2 regions of the Methylobacterium sp. 17Sr1-1 genome follow, and region 1 is predicted to be linked to the other one. Evidence: predicted binding sites of a transcription regulator. Region 1 holds the regulator's gene; the other holds the start of a gene.

What was found. The regulator PhoB, encoded in region 1, activates phosphate uptake and scavenging genes when phosphate is short. The targets are predictions, from matches to a motif close to TGTCATNNANCTGTCAT.
Region 2: DK412_RS27975 (UDP-2,3-diacylglucosamine diphosphatase) is a predicted target of PhoB. The motif match lies at 1,729-1,745, and genes of this name have one in related genera.

The regions. Positions count from the first base shown of each region.
Region 1 is NZ_CP029552.1:48,228-51,636, reverse strand. It holds gene pstB (phosphate ABC transporter ATP-binding protein PstB) at 1-706, shown strand, start outside; gene phoU (phosphate signaling complex protein PhoU) at 787-1,506, shown strand; gene phoB (phosphate regulon transcriptional regulator PhoB) at 1,576-2,277, shown strand; gene DK412_RS00210 (GcrA family cell cycle regulator) at 2,540-3,052, opposite strand.
Region 2 is NZ_CP029552.1:6,130,724-6,134,132, reverse strand. It holds gene DK412_RS27980 (glycosyltransferase family 1 protein) at 1-789, opposite strand, end outside; gene DK412_RS27975 (UDP-2,3-diacylglucosamine diphosphatase) at 786-1,682, opposite strand; gene DK412_RS27970 (DMT family transporter) at 1,949-2,932, shown strand; gene DK412_RS27965 (thiamine phosphate synthase) at 3,066-3,409, shown strand, end outside.

The DNA of each region.
Region 1 (3,409 bases):
CAAGGGGTTGAAGAACATCAACCTCAACTTCCTCGACCGCCAGGTCACGGCGCTGATCGGGCCGTCGGGCTGCGGCAAGTCCACCCTGCTGCGCACCTTCAACCGGATCTACAGCCTCTACCCCGAGCAGCGCGCCGAGGGGCAGATCCTGCTCGACGGCCGCAACATCCTGGACTCGTCGATCGACCTCAACGAGCTGCGCGCCCGGGTCGGCATGGTGTTCCAGAAGCCGACCCCGTTCCCGATGTCGATCTACGACAACATCGCGTTCGGCATCCGGCTCTACGAGCGCCTCGGCAAGGCCGATCTCGACGTCCGCGTCGAGGAGGCCCTGCGCAAGGGCGCTCTGTGGGACGAGGTGAAGGACAAGCTCAAGCAGTCCGGCATGGGCCTGTCCGGCGGCCAGCAGCAGCGCCTCTGCATCGCCCGCACGGTGGCGCAGCGCCCGGAGGTGATCCTGTTCGACGAGCCGACCTCGGCCCTCGACCCGATCTCGACCGGCCGCATCGAGGAGCTGATCGAGCAGCTGCGGGGCGAGTTCACCATCGCCATCGTCACCCACAACATGCAGCAGGCGGCGCGCATCTCGCAGTTCACCGCCTTCATGTATCTCGGCGAACTGATCGAGTTCGGGCCGACCAACCGGCTGTTCATGAACCCGTCGAAGCGCCAGACCCAGGACTACATCACCGGCCGGTTCGGCTGAGACCCGACGCCTCGTTGCGCCGGCCCGGCCCGGGCCGGCGCTGACCGTAAGCTCCACCCTATCGCGGGGAGTCAGCCCTCATGTCGAACCACATCGTCACCTCCTACGATCAGGAGTTGCAGAACCTGCGGCGCAGCATCGCCGAGATGGGCGGCATCGCCGAGAAGATGGTGGCCGATTCCGGCCAGGCGCTCCTGCGCCGCGACACCGCCCTCGCCCAGAGCGTCATCGCCGTCGACCAGCGCCTCGACGGCCTGCAGCGCGAGATCGAGGAGAAGGCCATCCTCCTCATCGCCAAGCGCCAGCCGATGGCGGTCGACCTGCGCGAGACGATCTCGGCGATCCGCGTCTCGGGCGACCTCGAGCGCATCGGGGACCTGGCCAAGAACGTCGCCAAGCGCGTCGTCGCCATCGCCGACCAGGTCCAGCTGCAGAAGATCGTCGTCGGCGTGGAGCACATGAACGAGCTGGTCCAGGGCCAGCTCAAGGACGTCCTCGACGCCTACGCCACCCAGGACACCGTCGTCGCCCTCGACGTGTGGGCCCGGGACGGCGGCATCGACGCGCTCTACACCTCGCTGTTCCGCGAACTCCTGACCTACATGATGGAGGATCCGCGCAACATCACGTTCTGCACGCACCTCCTGTTCTGCGCCAAGAACGTCGAGCGCATCGGCGATCACACCACCAACATCGCCGAGACGATCCACTACCTCGCCACCGGTGAGACGCTGCCGACCGATCGTCCCAAGAACGACCGTTCGAGCTTCGCCACCCTCGATCCCCAACCGGAGGCCTGACGGGTCGGCCCGCGCCGGGCTTCGCGCCCGGCGCGGGTCCCCCTCCGGATCCCGCCCGAAGTGCCCCGCATGAGTACCCGCATCCTGATCGTCGAGGACGAGGAGGCGCTGACCCTCCTCCTGCGCTACAACCTCGAGGCCGAGGGCTTCGAGGTCGACGCCGTCGCCCGGGGCGACGAGGCGGATATCCGCCTGCGAGAGCAGATCCCCGACCTCGTCCTCCTCGACTGGATGATGCCCGGCCTCTCCGGCATCGAGCTCTGCCGGCGCATCCGCGCCCGCCGCGAGACCGAGCGGCTGCCGGTGATCATGCTCACCGCCCGGGGCGAGGAGGGCGACCGGGTGCGGGGGCTCGCCACCGGCGCCGACGACTACATCGTCAAGCCGTTCTCGGTGCCGGAGCTCCTGGCGCGGGTCCGCGCGCTGCTGCGCCGCTCCAAGCCCGCCCACGTCGCCGACCTGCTGGTGGCCGGCGACATCGAGCTCGACCGGGTCAGCCACCGCGTCCGCCGCGACGGCCGCGAGCTGCATCTCGGCCCGACCGAGTTCAAGCTGCTCGAGTTCCTGATGCAGAGCCCGGGCAGGGTCTTCTCCCGCGAGCAGCTCCTCGACGGCGTCTGGGGCCACGACGTCTACATCGACGAGCGCACGGTCGACGTGCATATCGGCCGCCTGCGCAAGGCGATCAACCGCGGCCGCGATGCCGACCCGATCCGCACCGTGCGCGGCTCCGGCTACTCGTTCGACGAGATGTTCGCGCCGGAGCCGTGAGGCCGAGCCTTCGGAACAAGCGGTACCATCTGGACGGCCCGGCCATCGGTCACTCCACTCTCCAGGTCATCCCGGATTCCGCTGCGCGGTCCCGGGATGACGAGGTGGGTGTCAGAGATGTCGCCTGCTCCCGGGCGGCGGCGCCGACTCCACTTCGAGCGAGCCACCGGACAGGATTCGTTAGGATTTGAGCGATACGGTCGACCAATCGGAAGGGATGGGCGCGACGCCGCCTCCGGATTGGTCGTCCGGGTGCGGGCCTTCAGCGGAATCCGACGACCCTGCGGTCGCGCTTGCGCTCGGCGGCGGGCTGGTAGGCGATGCGGCTGTGGTGGGTGCAGTAGGGCAGGCCGGTGATGGCGCGGTCGCCGCAGAAGCGGAAATCGGGCGTCGACGGGTCGCCCATCGGCCAGCGGCACATGAATTCCCGCAGCTCCATGATGGTGACGCGGGCGCTCTCCGGCAGCGCGGTGGTGTCGGCTGGGGATGCGGTCTGATACAGGGCGAGTGCCGGCGGCGCGGGAGCCACTACTGACGGGGTCTCGCCGGCAGCGGACTCACCCTCGATCCGGGGACGGCGGCCGCCGGCCGGCGCGGTGCCGTTGGCTTTCACGACGCGCCCGGCCAGGCCGAGGCGGTGGACCTTGCCGATGACGGCGTTGCGGGAGACGCCACCGATCTCGGCGGCGATCTGGCTGGCGCTGCGGCCGTCGCTCCACAGCCGCTTGAGAAGCTCGACGCGTTCCTTCGTCCAGCTCGGACCCGAATCCATCATCGCCGCCTCCAATCCCCCGACATCACCCATGGAATCGGCACGCAGCCGCGAGCGGCACGCCGTTCGGCCGCGCGGTGACTCCGTCCGATCCTGCTGGTGATCGCCGCCACGCCCGGAGCGGTGGCGACGGGGGTGAACCTACAGGACGGCCTAACACCCGCGCAAGAGTCCGCCCCCCGCCGAGACGGTTTTTCCCCGCGGCCGCCCGGCGGTCCGGACCCGGCCGGGTTGCGCCGCCAGTCTGACGCGCGCCAAGGCCACGCCGGATCGCTCCCATAAATTATCTATCACCTTCAAGGGTTTGTCGGATCACCCCGGAGGGGGTGTCATACTGGGGCGCCGCATGATCGCAGGTTG
Region 2 (3,409 bases), 460 kb from region 1:
CACGATGCCGAAGGTGTCGGTGAGGCTCGGGAAGACGAAGACGTCGGAGGCCGAATAGACCCGGGCCAGGGCCTCGCCGGTGAGGGTGCCGAGGAAGCGGGCTTCGGGATCGATCCCGGCGAGCCGCGCCCGGTCCGGCCCGTCGCCGACGACGAGCTTGGTGCCGGGCAGGTCGAGGCGCAGGAACGCCTCGACGTTCTTCTCCACCGCCAGCCGCCCGACGAACAGGAAGAACGGGCGCGGCAGCCCGGCCAGGGCGGCCGGCGGGGCCTCGCCGTCGCGGGGGCGGAAGAGGCCGGTGTCGACGCCGCGGCTCCAGCGCATCAGCCGGGTGAAGCCGCGCCCGGACAGGTCGCGCTCCAGCGAGGGCGTGCTCACCATCGTGCCGCTCGCGGCGCCGTGGAAGCGGCGCAGCCAGGCGTAGCTCCAGCGTTCCGGCACCGGCAGGCGGGCGGCGAGGTACTCGGGGAACCGGGTGTGGTAGCTGGTGGTGAAGGGGCGCCCCTGCGCCAGGCAGACCCGGCGGGTGGCGAGCCCGATCGGCCCTTCTGTGGCGATGTGGACGTGGGTCGGCGCCAGGGCGGGAAAGCGGGCCGCGACGCCACGGGCGGTGACGAGCGAGAGCCGGATCTCGGCATAGCCCGGCAGCGGCACGTTGGCGAAGTCGAGGGGCGTCAGCATCACCGGGTCGTGGCCGCGCCGGCGCCCTGCCGCCACCATGTGCTCGAGGGAGCGGACGACGCCGTTGACCTGGGGGTGCCAGGCATCGGTCGCGACGAGGAGCCTCACGCGACGGCCCGGGTGCTCTGGGCGGCCGGGGGCAGGGGGGCGCGGGCGGCGGGCGCCAACTCCTCGATCGGGGCGACCTCGCCCGCGGCGACTTGGCGACTGTGGGAGGTCAGCGGCGTGGGGGCCTCGGCATGGGCCCGCTTCCACTCGGCGAAGCGGATCACCTCCATCGTGCCGTCGTAATGCTCGACGACGGCCGTGCAGGATTCGACCCAGTCGCCGGTGTTGAGGTAGTGCATGTCGCCGACCATGCGGCTCGCCGCATGGTGGATGTGGCCGCAGATCACCCCGTCGGCCTCGGCCCGGCGCGCCTCGGCGATCAAGAATTCCTCGAAGCGGCCGATGAAGTTGACGGCGTTCTTCACCTTCAGCTTGGCCCAGGCCGACAGCGACCAGTAGGTCAGGCCGAGGCGCCGGCGCACCCAGTTCAGGTGGGTGTTGACGAAGAGCGCCGCCGAGTAGGCGCCGTCGCCGAGATAGGCCAGCCAGCGGGCGTGGCGCACCACGAGGTCGAACTGGTCGCCGTGGATGACGAGGTAGCGCTTGCCGTCCGCCGCCTCGTGCAGCACCTGGTCCTGGATCTCGATGCCGCCGAAATGCATGTCGAGGAAGTCGCGCAGGAACTCGTCGTGGTTGCCGGGCACGTAGACGAGGCGCGAGCCCTTGCGCACCTTCCGCAGGAGCTTCTGCACCACGTCGTTGTGCGATTGCGGCCAGTACCAGCCCGAGCGCAGCTTCCAGCCGTCGACGATGTCGCCGACCAGGTAGATCTCGTCGGCATCCACTTCGCGCATGAAGTCGAGCAGCAGCTCGGCCTGGCAGCCCTTGGTCCCCAGGTGGATATCCGAGAGGAACAGGGTTCGCACGCGCAGCGCGTCGGCGTCCTCGGCCACGTGCAATCTCCTTGGCGGCGTCTCGCGCCAGCCAAACCCTATTCGCGTATCACTTTGATGACGCGGCTGCCGCGGGCGGAACCTTGGCCGGGGACCGGGACTCGAATTCGTTTGCGGAGCCTTAATCCACATCATGCGGATTGCGCAGGTCAGCCGCCCGCACCCGCCTCTACCTCGGCCGTGGCGATTCGTGGTTCTGACAAGCGGCCCCACCGCGCTCCCGCGGTCTCGGCCACTCCCCCGGTTTCAAGAAAAGCGCCCCGCCCATGGCAGCCCCCCTCGTCGTCCCCGGCCGGTCGGTCACCGGATCTGGCGCGTCGGGACGAGCGGCCGCCCGCCCCTATCTCGGCATCGGGCTCAAGGTCCTCTCGGCGCTGGCCTTCACGCTGATGTCCGCCGGCGTGAAGACGCTGGCCGACCGGTTCCCGACCGGCGAGATCGTGTTCTTCCGCTCCTTCATCGCCATCGCGCCGCTGCTGCTGTGGCTGCGCTGGCAGGGCGGCGTGCGGGAGGCGGTGGCGACGCAGAACCTCAAGGGCCACGTCCTGCGCAGCATCATCGGCGCCTGCGGGATGTTCGCGGGCTTCGCCGGCCTGTCCTTCCTGCCGCTCTCCGACGCGGTGGCGATCGGCTACGCCTCGCCGCTCCTCGTGGTGGTGCTGGCGGCCGTCGTGCTGCGCGAGCGGGTCCAGGCCTATCGCTGGGCCGGCGTCTCGGTCGGCTTCCTCGGCGTGCTGATCACGCTCGCCCCCCACCTCGAATTCGGCGGGACCGGCGGCGGCGGGTCGACCGGCGCGCTGTTCGCCATCCTGGCGGCTGGCTGCTCGGCGGCGGCGACGATCCAGGTGCGCAAGCTCACCGGCACCGAGCGCACCGGCGCCATCGTGCTCTACTTCTTCCTGTTCACCTCGCTCCTCGGCCTCTCGACCCTGGCGCTCGGCTGGCGGATGCCCGGCTGGTCGGACCTGGCGCTGTTCCTGGTCGTCGGCGTGCTCGGCGGCATCGGCCAGATCCTGCTCACCGAGAGCTATCGCCACGGCGACGCCTCGCTGGTCGCGCCGTTCGAATACACCACGATGCTGTGGTCGGTGCTGATCGGCTGGTTCGTGTTCGGCCAGCTCCCCACGGCCTCGATCGCGGTGGGCGGCGGCATCGTGGCGGCGGCCGGCGTGTTCGTGGTCTGGCGCGAGCGGCGCCTGGTGGTGGAGCGGGCCCGCGAGGCGGCGGCCGGCGGGGCGCGGGCGGGCTGATCGCGAGCCGTTGACGCCCGCACGCGCACGCCCTTACTCCGGGGGATCGAACGATCGGCCCGGGGTTCCGGGCCCAGCCGGGAACCGCCTCGATGCCCGCACGTCCCTACCCGCGTCCCGCCGGAGCCCGCCCGTGAAGCCCGACGGTGGGCACGCGACCGTGCCGGTGGACCTGCGGCTCTACGGCCTCCTCGATGTCGGGGTCTGCGGCGGCGACGCCGATCACCTCGCCCGGATGGCGGCGGAGGCGGCGGCCGGGGGCTGCACCCTGCTCCAGTACCGCGAGAAGACCATCGTCAATGCCCGCGAGACCGTGGCCCGCCTGCGCCGGATCCACGCGGCGCTCCAGGGTACCGGCGTCCCGCTCCTGATGAACGACCGGGTCGATCTCGCCCTCGCCGCCGGGCTCGAGGGCGTGCATCTCGGCCAGGAGGACCTGCACCCGACTGACGCCAAGCGCCTGCTGCCGCGGGGGGC